3 regions of the Lentibacillus cibarius genome follow, and region 1 is predicted to be linked to each of the others. Evidence: riboswitches for the same ligand, from Rfam matches in the RefSeq annotation. Region 1 holds a riboswitch; each other region holds the start of a gene.

What was found. A riboswitch is a leader RNA that binds a small molecule or an ion and turns the genes downstream of it on or off. The one in region 1 is predicted to bind thiamine pyrophosphate.
Region 2: linked by a shared signal. The riboswitch ahead of tenA (thiaminase II) and the one ahead of FFL34_RS11555 (3-oxoacyl-ACP reductase) in region 1 are both predicted to bind thiamine pyrophosphate.
Region 3: linked by a shared signal. The riboswitch ahead of tenA (thiaminase II) and the one ahead of FFL34_RS11555 (3-oxoacyl-ACP reductase) in region 1 are both predicted to bind thiamine pyrophosphate.

What each region holds. Positions count from the first base shown of each region.
Region 1 covers NZ_VCIA01000001.1:2,345,321-2,349,538, forward strand. Annotated here, with positions in the region: gene cobO (cob(I)yrinic acid a,c-diamide adenosyltransferase) at 1-373, shown strand, start outside; partial or broken gene FFL34_RS11550 (cobyric acid synthase) at 431-1,839, shown strand; TPP riboswitch at 1,997-2,097, shown strand; gene FFL34_RS11555 (3-oxoacyl-ACP reductase) at 2,227-2,979, shown strand; partial or broken gene FFL34_RS11560 (LLM class flavin-dependent oxidoreductase) at 3,060-4,218, shown strand, end outside.
Region 2 covers NZ_VCIA01000001.1:713,670-717,887, reverse strand. Annotated here, with positions in the region: gene FFL34_RS03625 (NUDIX hydrolase) at 1-259, shown strand, start outside; gene FFL34_RS03620 (ZIP family metal transporter) at 286-1,101, opposite strand; gene tenA (thiaminase II) at 1,516-2,202, opposite strand; TPP riboswitch at 2,296-2,396, opposite strand; gene guaC (GMP reductase) at 2,492-3,475, opposite strand; gene FFL34_RS03605 (Eco57I restriction-modification methylase domain-containing protein) at 3,645-4,218, shown strand, end outside.
Region 3 covers NZ_VCIA01000001.1:3,117,327-3,121,544, reverse strand. Annotated here, with positions in the region: gene FFL34_RS15270 (hypothetical protein) at 1-363, opposite strand, end outside; gene FFL34_RS15265 (DNA-3-methyladenine glycosylase) at 344-943, opposite strand; gene tenA (thiaminase II) at 1,082-1,765, opposite strand; TPP riboswitch at 1,866-1,975, opposite strand; gene FFL34_RS15255 (IS256 family transposase) at 2,341-3,534, opposite strand; gene FFL34_RS15250 (diaminopimelate dehydrogenase) at 4,134-4,218, opposite strand, start outside.

The sequences.
Region 1 (4,218 bases):
AAAGTTAGGTGTCGAGATAGAGCAGCTTGGCATTGGATTTACATGGACCAAAACCCCAGAAGAACATCGAGAAGCATTAAGAAAAGCATGGCCAAAAGCAAAGGAGATAGTGATGAGTGGAGAATATGACCTTGTTGTCCTAGACGAATTAAACAATGCGTTAGCGATTGACAAATTTCCGATTGATGATGTGTTGCCATTAGAGGAAGTAAAGGACTTAATAAAAAATAAACCAGAACATGTCCACCTCGTTATTACCGGAAGAAATGCCAAACAAGAAATTAAAGATATCGCCGACCTTGTTTCCGTGGTTGATGTGGAAAAGCATTACTATGATAGAGGTATCCCAGCAGTGAAAGGGATTGAGCTTTAAGGGTTAAGTGAAAGTGTTAAAGTGGGTGTAGCGTCAATGGAAAAAGCCGTTCCTTTAATGATTCAGGGTACCCATTCAGATGCCGGAAAAAGTGCTATTGCAACTGCCTTCTGCCGTATATTTACGCAGGATGGTTTTAACACAGCTCCATTTAAGTCTCAAAATATGGCATTGAATGCTTATGTTACAGCTGATGGAAAAGAGATTGGGCGTTCCCAAGGTGTACAAGCAGATGCAGCAGGTGTCATTGCCACAACAGATATAAATCCAATACTAATCAAGCCAACAGGGGCCTGCCAATCCCAAATTGTTGTACATGGCAAGCCATTTAAAAATATGCAGGCAGGCGAATATCGGCAAGATTTTTTCCAACAAGGGTTACGGTTAATAAAAGAATCTTACCATAGATTGTCTGCCAGTTATGATCGAATTGTGATTGAAGGCGCAGGTAGTCCCGCTGAAATCAATTTAAATGATAGAGAGCTTGTCAATATGCGGGTAGCACAAATCGCAAAAACACCAGTTATTTTGGTCGGAAACATTGAAAAAGGTGGGGTTTTTGCCAGTTTAGTAGGAACCTTGCAGCTCCTCCAACCAGAAGATCGTAAACGGGTAGTCGGGGTATCATTAATAAATTTAGAGGAGATGTATCGTTATTACAGCCTGGATTAACGTGGTTTGAAGAATATACCAATATCCCCGTTCTCGGGGTGATTCCACATATCGATAACTTTGTCATGGAGGCGGAGGATTCAGTTGTGTTAGACAGCTATTCTTCTCATAAGGATACATCCAAAGTGATTGATATTGCTGTTATCCGTCATCCGCTGATCACCAACTTTACCGATATGAATCCCTTTTTTGAAGAAACCGATTGTCACGTTCGCTTTGTCCATTCGGCCGATGAATTAGCAGAACCAGATTTACTTGTTTTACCTGGAAGCAAAAACACGTTAGCGGATATGCAATTTTTACACCGAACCGGTCTAGCTGATCGAATACGTGCTTTAGCAGAAAAGAATACGACGATTGTTGGAATCTGTGGAGGTTATCAAATGTTAGGCACGAGCATTATAGATACATATGAGGTGGAGTCATCACATGGGAAGGTTGCAGGATTAGGACTGATTCCGATGCAAACCAAGATGACTAAAGAAAGGACAACGGTTCAGTCGGAAGGACTTGTCCGTTATGGAGAGAAAACCATTTCTGTTACGGGGTATGAGATACATATGGGGGAACCTCATTTTGAAGCTGGGATCAGTCCTTTTATCCAGCTATCAGATCGAACAGAAGGAACCATAACTGAAAACAGGAACATTATCGGCACCTACTTTCATGGCATCTTCCATAATGACTCATTTCGGGAGAACGTTCTGAATGATATAAGGCGTAAAAAAGGATTGGATTCACTTTTAAACCGAACCCCTTATGCTCAAAAAAAGCAGGAAGGTTTTGATTTGTAGCTAAGGTTGTTCGCGATCGCGTTCAACTATCACGTGTGTATCAATTAATGAGTGATTTCCATAAGAATGAATGATAAGAAAAGGAACCTGAAAAGCGGAACTAGCCATATTTCCTTGACATAAATTTCTTAAAACTATAACATTGAATATAACTTAATATATGCACTAGGGGTGTTATTTAACTGAGATGAGTATTACCTCAAACCCTTTGAACCTGAACTAGTTGAAACTAGCGTAGGAAAGTGTAAACTCTAATACATACTTAATAGAGCGATTGGGCCTTATTCTTAATATGTAGTTATTTGGTTTTACGCAACTTTCCTATGGGGAGGTTGCGTATTTTTTATTTAAGTTTCATAAAAAAATAAAAATTTAGGAGTTGTTATGATGACTAGAACAGTATTAGTAACAGGTAGTAGTAGAGGTTTAGGCGCCACTATTGTAAAAACATTGGCACACCAAGGGTTTCAAGTGGTTATCAATTATTATAAAAGTAAAGATGCTGCTGAGAAACTCGTTTCTGAGATTGGTGAAGAGAATGCTATTGCAATTCAGGCTGATGTAACAAAGCGTAAAGAAGTAGATAACCTGATAAAAAAAGCAACGGAATATTTTGATCAAATAGATGTTGTAGTCAACAACGCATTAGTAGACTTCGAATTTGATCCAAACAAACAGAAACCCTTCGCAGAACTCACTTGGGATGATTATCAAAAACAACTCGATGGTACTTTAAAAGCAGCATTTAATGTAGTTCAAAGCGTCATACCTCAATTTATTGAACGGCAAAATGGAAGTATTATAAGTATAGGTACTAATTTATATCAAAATCCCGTTGTACCCTACCACGAATATACAACGGCTAAAGCTGGATTAATAGGTTTTACACGTAATATCGCTTCTGAATTAGGACTATATGGTATAAAAGCGAATGTAGTTTCAGGTGGATTATTAAAAACGACTAACGCCAGTGCTGCTACAACACCAGAAGTATTTGATTTAATTGCTCAATCATCACCATTGAAGAAGGTGACCACACCTCAAGATGTAGCCAATATGGTCGCTTATTTATCTTCGGAAAATGCGAGCGGTATTACAGGTCAAAATTTCACAGTAGATGGCGGTTTGACAATGAACTAATAGCTTAAATTACAATAGATAATCCTTCAAAAAAGGAGTATACAAGACATTAATAATGATGTGTTTTGAGGTGTAAATAAATAACAAAAACTAAAGAAAAACAACTGCACTTAGGTGTTTTGCTGTATGGTTGCGGACACCATCAAGCTGCTTGGTTAATGCCTGATTCAAGCGTTGAACGAATTGGAGACATTTCTTATTATCAGTCCTTAGCGCAGTTAGCAGAAGAAGGTTTCTTTGATGCAGTATTCTTTGCTGATAATCAATCATTTCAAGCTAAAGATTCTAGTGATATGCCAGCATTTTGGTTTGATCCAGTAGTCAATTTAACGGCGATTTCTCAAGTGACAAGTTATGTAGGATTAGTTTCAACAATTTCAAGTACTTTTTCTAATCCTTTCACAGCTTCACGACAGCTATTAAGTTTGGACCATATTACAAAAGGACGTGTTGGCTGGAATCTCGTTACGTCAATGACTGATTTAGAAGCATTGAATCATAGTATGGAAGAACTACCTTCTCATGACAAACGCTATGAGAAGGCAGATGAATTCGCTGCTTTAATGAAAAAGTTATTTTTTTCTTGGGACAGTAATGAGTTTCTGCATAATCGAGAAGAAAGAAAATTGATAAATCCGTCAAATATTCAGCCATTTAATCACGATGGTACCTATTTTAAAGTGTATGGCCCATCCACCACGCCAAAAAGTCCGCAAGGCAAACCAGTATCAATGCAAGCAGGGGCATCTAAACAAGGTATTGCATTAGCCGTAAAATATGCCGATGCAGTCTATGCAGTGTCGTGGAACTTAAAGCAAGCAAAAAATTTCGTAAAAAATTAGATGAACAAGTTAAACAAAGCGAAGGCAACAATAGACATATTAAAGTATTTCCAGGCCTAGTAACTTATGTAGGTCATACTCATGAAGAAGCTTTAGCCAAAAAAGCAGCATTAGATGAGCAATTACCTATTGAAACAGCTTTAAAACGGCTGAGTTTCTTTATTCAACAAGACTGTTCTAATTGGGATATTGATAAAGAAGTACCCCAATTACCACCAGTAGAAGAGTTTACTGGTCCAGTTGGACGTTACGAAACGATACTACAAATTATTAATGATACACAACCTACAGTAAGAGAATTATTAGGATATCTTAATGCAGGCGGTGGTCACCATACGCTGATAGGTACACCCGACGAAATAGTGGATCAGATGGAAGTCTGGTTTGAAGCTGGTGT
Region 2 (4,218 bases), 1.6 Mb from region 1:
GCGAGTGTTTACGGTACCGCTGTCATTCTTTCTAGAAACTAAACCTGCAAGATACAAAGTGGCATACCAGCCCATGCCTGAAAAGGATTTTCCCTTCGAACTTATTCAAGGAGGAAAAAACTACAACTGGAACGCCCGTAGTAGGGAAGAACTTTTTTATCAGTACAATGGGAATGTTATTTGGGGGTTGACTGCGCTGATCATGAGTCATTTTGTTCGCCTGATTCAGGCTAATGATAGGACGCAATTCGGGGAGTGAGAAACGGGAGACTATCTCGTATCCCGCTATCCCAATGCGACGTCGAGAATCATCATAACGGCAAAACCGAACATGATACTCATTGAGGCAAGGTCTTTATTCCCATTTTCCTGTGACCCAGGGATAACTTCTTCGGCCACAACGAAAATCATCGCACCTGCAGCGAAGCTTAATGCATATGGCAATAATGGTTGCATAATGGTGACGGCGAGTGCCCCGATAATTCCGGCAATTGGCTCAACAACTCCGGATGCCTGCCCGTACATAAAACTTTTTCCACGAGACATTCCTTCACGCCGAAGTGGCATAGAAACGGCAAGGCCTTCTGGAAAGTTCTGGATTCCAATACCGATAGCCAGTGCAATGGCACCACCAAGTGAAGCTGTCGGCAAATCAGCGGCTATTGCACCGAAAGCTACACCAACAGCAAGCCCTTCCGGAATGTTATGCAGGGTAATTGCCAAAACTAGAAGCGTACTCCGTCTTTTTCTGTCCGGATGGATCCCTTCAGCCTCATCCATGGCTAATCCCGGATGAAGGTGAGGGAGTAATTTATCTGCTGCCCAAAGGAAGATACCGCCTAGCAAAAAGCCTATTGCGGCCGGAATCCACGCTGGCAATGGCCCACCTTCAGCCTTTTCCAATGCCGGTGAAAGCAATGACCAGAAGCTTGCAGCAATCATCACTCCACCGGCAAAGCCCAGCATACTATCCATAAAACGTTGATTGAAGCCCTTTGTTGTAAAAACGAGAGCAGCACCTAAAGCTGTCATGCCCCATGTAAAAAGGGTTGCAAATGTTGCTTGTGCAATTGGATTTAGATCTAGGAAATAATCAATCATAATGGGATATTTCCCCCTTCTTTGTTCAGGATTTAAGGTTCTTCAATTAACATAAACTTTAATGTTTACCACGGGAAACTTTTAGTTACGTGCGCATCATACAATTATTTCAAATTGTTGTCAATGATACTGTCTTTTGTATACGGTTAAAAGTAAACTTTTGGAATATATTAGCAAAAAACTTCGGCACTAGCTATAGGGTTATGTGCGTGCCGAAGTTTTTTATGTTCCTTAGTTAAAGCTGGTACGAACAAAAAACGTCCCCCATTGTTGACAATCAGACAACCTGGGGGAGAAGTTTCCTGATTTTATAGGATAAGAAGTATAAAATAAATGATAAGTCACGTCCAGTCCCGACGTATTAGTGCTAGCGGTTGGCATAGAACGTGACGAATTTAGCTTGAACCTTTATTTTTAGACAGTTGATTTGACAGGCCAAGTGGATTTATTTTCAGCCATATCCCAAAACATATATTCAAAGTAACTTGTCTTTACCACAATCTCCTCTAATTCTTTTAATTCGTGTTCTGGTTTTCCTTCAGCAATTTCATTGATTAATTCGATACAGTCATTGGCAAGCTTGGAAAATTCCTCAGATGAATACATTTGTACCCAATTGCCATAAAGCTCATGTTCTGTGGCATTGGGCCATGTGGCAAGCTCTTTCCCGATGAAGTTATAACTCCATGCGCATGCCAGAACAGCTGCGATTGCATTTTCGACACCGCCACTTTGTGCTTTATTCAGCATATAGCTTGTATAGGCTGTCACAGTTGCGGATGGTTCGGTTGCTTCCAATTCATCATTTGAAATACCGAATGTCGATGCGTATTCCCGGTGTAAATCCATTTCAACATTCATGGTTCCATGCAGGAGGTTTGCAAATGTGGTCATCGTTTTTAAGTTATGCGCTTTCGCTGCTCCGATGGCAAAGATGCGCGAATACTCAACTAAATAAATGTAGTCTTGTTTCATATAGTGTTTAAACTTTTCCACATCGAGCGTTCCTTCCCCTATACCTTTGACAAAGGGGTGCTCCAGATAAGTATGCCATAAAGGTTTAACCCGATTAAAAATACGATTACTGAATTTCTGTGCCATAATAAAAACTCCTCTCTTATTTCACTAAGAGGGAGCACGCCTAATCATGTATGACCGGTAAGCGTATGATTGATTCAAATGGCAAAGTTTTACGCACATTCGTATCCACTTCCCTACGCTAGTATGAACTAGATCAGGTTCAAAGGGTCAAGTCTTACCTTTCTCAGCAGAAAAATGCTCCCCTAGTGTTTTCGTTTTATTATTCAGTTAAATTCAATGAAAACATATGAAGAGATAACTGTCAAATACTGTTTATTAAAAATGGGGAATTTTAATGCATATGCGGTCATTAATAAACCTGATCCCCATTAAAAATGGAATTCTTCACGACCACATAATCGACATGACGGATAGCTTCAAGTTGACTGCCCCCCGCATAAGAAATAGATGATTGCAAATCTTGCTCCATTTCTTTAAGCGTATCATTTAAGGAGCCTTTGTGCTCCACATACATTTTTTTGCCTTCTACGTTTTTCTTTTCGCCTTTTTGAAATTCAGAAGCTGATCCAAAGTACTCTTTATACCACTTTCCGTCTTTTTCAATCGTTTCCCCTGGTGATTCCTCGTGTCCGGCAAAAAGTGAACCAATCATGACCATCGACGCACCGAACCTAATCGATTTAGCAATATCCCCATGGGTACGAATACCTCCATCAGCAATGATTGGTTTACTTGCTGCCTTGGCACACCATTTTAATGCTGCTAATTGCCAGCCGCCGGTTCCGAAGCCCGTTTTTAGTTTTGTAGTACAGACTTTTCCGGGTCCGATACCAACTTTAGTGGCATCCGCACCAGCATGCTCCAATTCTCGTACTGCCTCAGGGGTGCCGACATTTCCCGCAATCACAAAACTATCGGGCAAGTGTTCTTTAATATGCTGAATCATTTTTATTACTGAATTCGCATGCCCGTGTGCGATATCAATCGTAATGTATTCTGGTATAAGCTGCTCATGGGCTAACTGTTGGATAAATGAATACTCTTCATCTTTGACACCAACACTGATTGATGCGATAAGTCCACGTGAATGCATGTCTTTAATGAAACCCCAACGCTTCTCTGGTTCAAACCGGTGCATGACATAGAAATATCCGCCATCAGCAAGCTTATTGGCTATATTTTCGTCGATAATCGTTTGCATGTTTGCTGGAACAACAGGAAGTTTAAACGTATGTCCGCCCAAGGTAATGGACGTGTCACATTCGGATCGGCTGTTTACGATGCATTTTGCTGGAACCAGCTGCACATCTTCATAGTCAAATACATTTTCCATAAATATCTCCCCTAAAAACGAATATTATACAATGAAATGTTTTAAACGTTCGTACATTGAACACTATACATGATTCTTTTTTGTATGTCAAAATGAGTCTATCGGATAAACTGTTCAAATCGCTGTGCTATAATACTAAGTGAATTTAGACATAAAAGCGGGTGAACCGATGTATAACGCCATATTTAATCATAAATATAAAAAGCGTCAGCTCAGCCATTTAGAGGAAGAAGAAATGCTTAAAGTTTTTTATCAGGATTACCGGCATGTACGGAAGGAATTGTTTAAACATTTGCGGGATCAGAACAGCGGATTAGATAAGTTAGTGATTTTTGAAAAGACGTTGAAAATCCTCGATCGGTTTATATTTGTTTGCTTCTGTGAAGATGCCGATTTACTGCCGAGAAATGTTCTCCGAAACGTTGTTCAAATGTCCAAGCATTCATTTGAAAAGCGTGACACCAAGATATGGAATCAGCTAAAAGAGTTATTCCTTTCGATTGATAAAGGAAACCCTGATATGAATATTAATCGTTTTAATGGTGGTTTGTTTAAAGAGGATATTATATTGGATGGTTTAGTTATCCAAGATGATATATTTCCGTTGTTTGAAAGGATAACCAATTATGATTATTCCGTAGAGCTTAATGTGAACATACTTGGACATATTTTTGAACAATCAATCAATGATATTGAAAAAATAAAATCGGATATCCTTAATGAAACATTTGACTCGGAGCAAG
Region 3 (4,218 bases), 770 kb from region 1:
CTGAGGTTCCAAATCAGCCATGTCCAGCTTCGACGCGCTAGTGCAGGCGCCCGCACAGGATGTCGCGGTTTTAGCCTGCCGGTACTGAAGGCGTATCGCAATTTCAAAAGCAGATATCAACCGGTGTGCGGCAAACATCAACGCTTTAGCAACGGATATCAACGGTTCACGGCGCAACATCGACGCTTTAGCTGCAATTATCAACGCTTCACGGCGCAACATCAACGCTTTAGCTGCAATTATCAACGCTTTACGGGGAATCATCGACACATCTTCCCATTCAAAAGTGGTTTTCTTTTTCAAGGACGTGACGTTTTTAGCCTTCGAGGACGCTTGCGTTTCTTCATCTGGAAACAAACGCATTGTCGCGGATCCAAAAGCGCCATGGATAGTCTTTTGCCTCCCCGGCGTTTCCAATCCCGATCCGTGGACCAGCAGCAATTTCTGAAACATCCACACTTCTCCCCGGAGCAATCCACAGCGGACGCTGATTAAGTGCATGTCCATAATCATCCATCGTGATGCCGAGCGCTTTCGTTAATTTGCCGGGGCCATTCGTCCATTCTTTTTTCTTTTTCGCTTTGGGCCGCCGTGGTTCCATTAATTCCTGGCCAATATACGGCTCCACACCGCGAATCAATACAGCTTCCGGCGCGTCAATCTGGCCGCTCACAACATTAAAGAGACAGTGCGTATGCATCGAATACGTATATGTATAACCAGCCTCACCGAACATGATTTCCGTTCGTTTCGTGCGACGGTGATTAAAACTATGGGCTGCACGATCACCAGGCCCAATGTAGCCTTCCGTTTCCACAATCAAACCGCCGGCAACCCCCTCCTTTGTTTCCTTCAGCAGCAATTTTCCTAGCAGTGACTGCGCCAGTTGGAGGGTCGGCTGGTGATAAAATGATAAGTGTAATGGCTCCGGTAAGTGGCACATGGTATATCCTCCTTCTCCCGATCATTCTCATCATTTCCAGGACAAAACATTATATACTTTAACCATAACAAATCCCCACCTGTACAGATGGGGATTGTTTCACGTTGGTATAGCGGCACATCGCTATGCCACGTATACTTATTGTCGCACGGCCATTCTGCTGGAAAGCCACGTTTCTTTCGTATAGGACATTTCCCAGAATGCAAGCTCGTATTCTTTGGCAATAACAAATTGTTCTTTCATGGCTTCTCTTTCCTGTTCACTGGCCTCTTCCGCCAGTGCATCCAGCAGATCAATCATTTCCTGGGTCGAAGTTTGAAACCATTCGCTTGCATACATTTGAATCCAATTTTGATAGATTTCTTCCTGCGGTACCGCGTTCTGATAAACCTGGCCAATGTCCGCATACAGCCAATAACAAGGAAGTACCGCAGCAATCGTCTGCCCGAGGCTGCCTGAGAGAGCAGCCCGGTACAAGTGAGATGTATACCCGTATGCCGTCGGGGCTGGTTTAAACTGCGCCATATCCTCCTTCGTAATGTTCAGAACGCGTGCATGTTCCTCATGAACCGTCAATTCAGCCTGTGCCGTCATCTTCGCTTTATCCGCAAGTAACGCCGTCGTCTCGAAATCCCTTGCCTGCGCGGCTGCCATCGCATGCACTTTCCCGTAATGCTTCAAATAGTAAATGTCCTGGAGAATATAATACTTAAACGTCTCCAGTGGCAAATCACCATTTGCAATTCCCGTAACAAACGGATGATGCAGACTCATCTCCCAGCTTTGTTTCGTTGCCTCTCGCAGTGTTTCTGAAAATTTCATTAAAAAATCCTCCTCTTTTACTGTTTCCGACAGATTGAGGAGGGGAAGGTTCGCTGCTTACGTCCATTTATGGAAAGAAACCATTTTTCATAAACATAGACAAGCGACGATACCACTTCCCTCCGCTGGTATGAACCAGATCAGGTTGTAAGGGTTCTAAAGTATCACTTTAATCTCAGCCCTTCTAAAAGGGCACCCCTAGCGGAAACATTTATTATTTTCAAAATCATCTTACCAATCTTAAGTGAGAAAGTCAACTAAGTAATGGTCTACGTGGTTCGGGGGCGTCAATAATTTTGTGTAAATGACCCTATTCCTGTAGAAGGTTAGCCATTGTTTTTCAAAGTTTCAAGATTAGGTGGCTGCTCTAAGCCACAGCGGCAGCTGCTTGTCCTTGACCCTGCGCCTCTTCTTCGTGATTCGCTGTGTTGGGTTCAGGGACCCGGCCAGCGAGAACGTAGAAGAGATCGGTCGTGGTACGCTCGGTGTGCGGATGGAGCCCCTTGAGGGCTTTATTTTGCCCAGCCGCCATGTACACACCACCACGACCGCAAGCAGGGTCAAGGATGGCGGTGTTAAGCCTGATTTTCCAGCGCTTCAAACATCTGCAGTAGTTCGGGCTTCGCCTTTCCAAATCCTTTGTGGCACCGCATACCGAATTTATGGTTGTAATCCAAAAATTGGGTTACCAGAAAACGTTCCAGGGCATCCTCGTTGGGAAATTGTTCTTTGCGTTTGACGTAGCGTTTGATTTCCTTGTTAAATCCTTCGATGAGATTTGTGGTATAAATACTGGAACGGATGGATACCGGGAAATCATAGAACGTTAATAAGCGATCCTGTCTCATCACTGCGTCGACAGCGCGAGGATACGTTTTGTGCCATTTATTTTGAAATTGGTCCAGGGCACTAAGAGCTTGCTGGCGGTCCTCAGCTTCGTAAATAGCCTTGAAATCATCCAGAATAGCCGCACGATCTTTCACACGAACTTTGTTAGCGATATTGCGGGAAACATGGACACAGCACACCTGATGTTTGGCTTTTGGGTAGACACGATGCAAGGCATCTGTCATGCCGTTCAAGCCGTCCGAAATAAAGAGAAGGACATGTTCAACACCGCGTTCAGATAAGTGCTGTACCAACTCCTCCCACACATTGGCGGATTCCGTTGGGGCAATGGTAAAGTCCAGTACTTCTTTGCCGCCATCTTCTGCAATGCCAATGGCAATATAGACCGATTCTTTTTCAACGCTTTGACGACGAATCGGGATCTGGGTGGCATCCAGATAAATGCACACATAACGTCGCTCCAGGGTTCGCTCATGGAATGCCTGAACATCTTCTGACACAAGCTGTGTCAGATTTGAAACGGTCTGTTTGGAATAATGTTGACCATACATTTTTTCGATCAAATCAGCAATTTCATCCGTCGTTATGCCCTTTTCGTACAAATGGATTACAAATTGTTCCAGCGTGTCGTTAGAACGTTTATAAGGCGCCAGCGTTTGTTGCTGAAAGGAACCGTTGCGGTCTCTGGGAATATGCAGCTCAAGGCTGCCGTATTCCGTTTTGAACGTTCGGTCATAGAACCCGTTACGGGAATTACCGGAGTTAACGCCGGCCTGCTCATAAGGCTCATAGTCCAGGAAAGCCGTTAATTCGTGTTTTAAAAGCTGATTGATGGCTGTTTCCAAGTGATGGCGAAAAATTTCTTCAATATCCTGCTTTTGGGCTAGTCCTTCTAGCAAATCTGTAGTAAGATGACTCATAGGGAAGACCTCCTGTGGGTTTTGTGTGCTAACTCTATTCTACAGGAAAAGGTCTTCCTTTTTCTATGACCATCGTTTAGGTATATTCATTTACACAAACTATTTTACGCTCTCCGTGGTTCAATTTAAGAGTACAAAAAAGTAATTTAAAATACTTGTTATAGAAATCATCTTAATATTTTCTTCGGTATCTATTTTAAAAAAACTTCTAATCAATTTTTTACTGTCGAACTTCACTTGTGATTGCTTTTTTAGAGTTCCTGTCACAGATTACCTCTTACTTCTTCTGTTCCCCTGGAAACTTTTGTACGTTTTACAGTCCCATGCGTTCAACAATGCAGTCACATTAATCATCTCTTTTCACCTAGAATACTATAATTTTCGCATTAAATAACATTGAAAATAACAAGGATTTAGCAGATAAGTATGGCAGTTGGTATGTTATTTCATTATGCAAATGAAACTTAAGATTGTCATAACAATAAAAAAAGGATGCTAAACCACTTGTGATTTGCATCGCAATAAATTTGTTATTTTATATTCTCTTTGCTAAAACTGAATGGCTGTTTGAGTCAGCCCTGTGCAGCTGCAATTACTCCTTATAAATAATCCCTTCTTAACGCCTCTGCTGATCGTGGTGAAATATAAGCTGGTGCGACATCATAAACTGTTTTGGCACCAAAT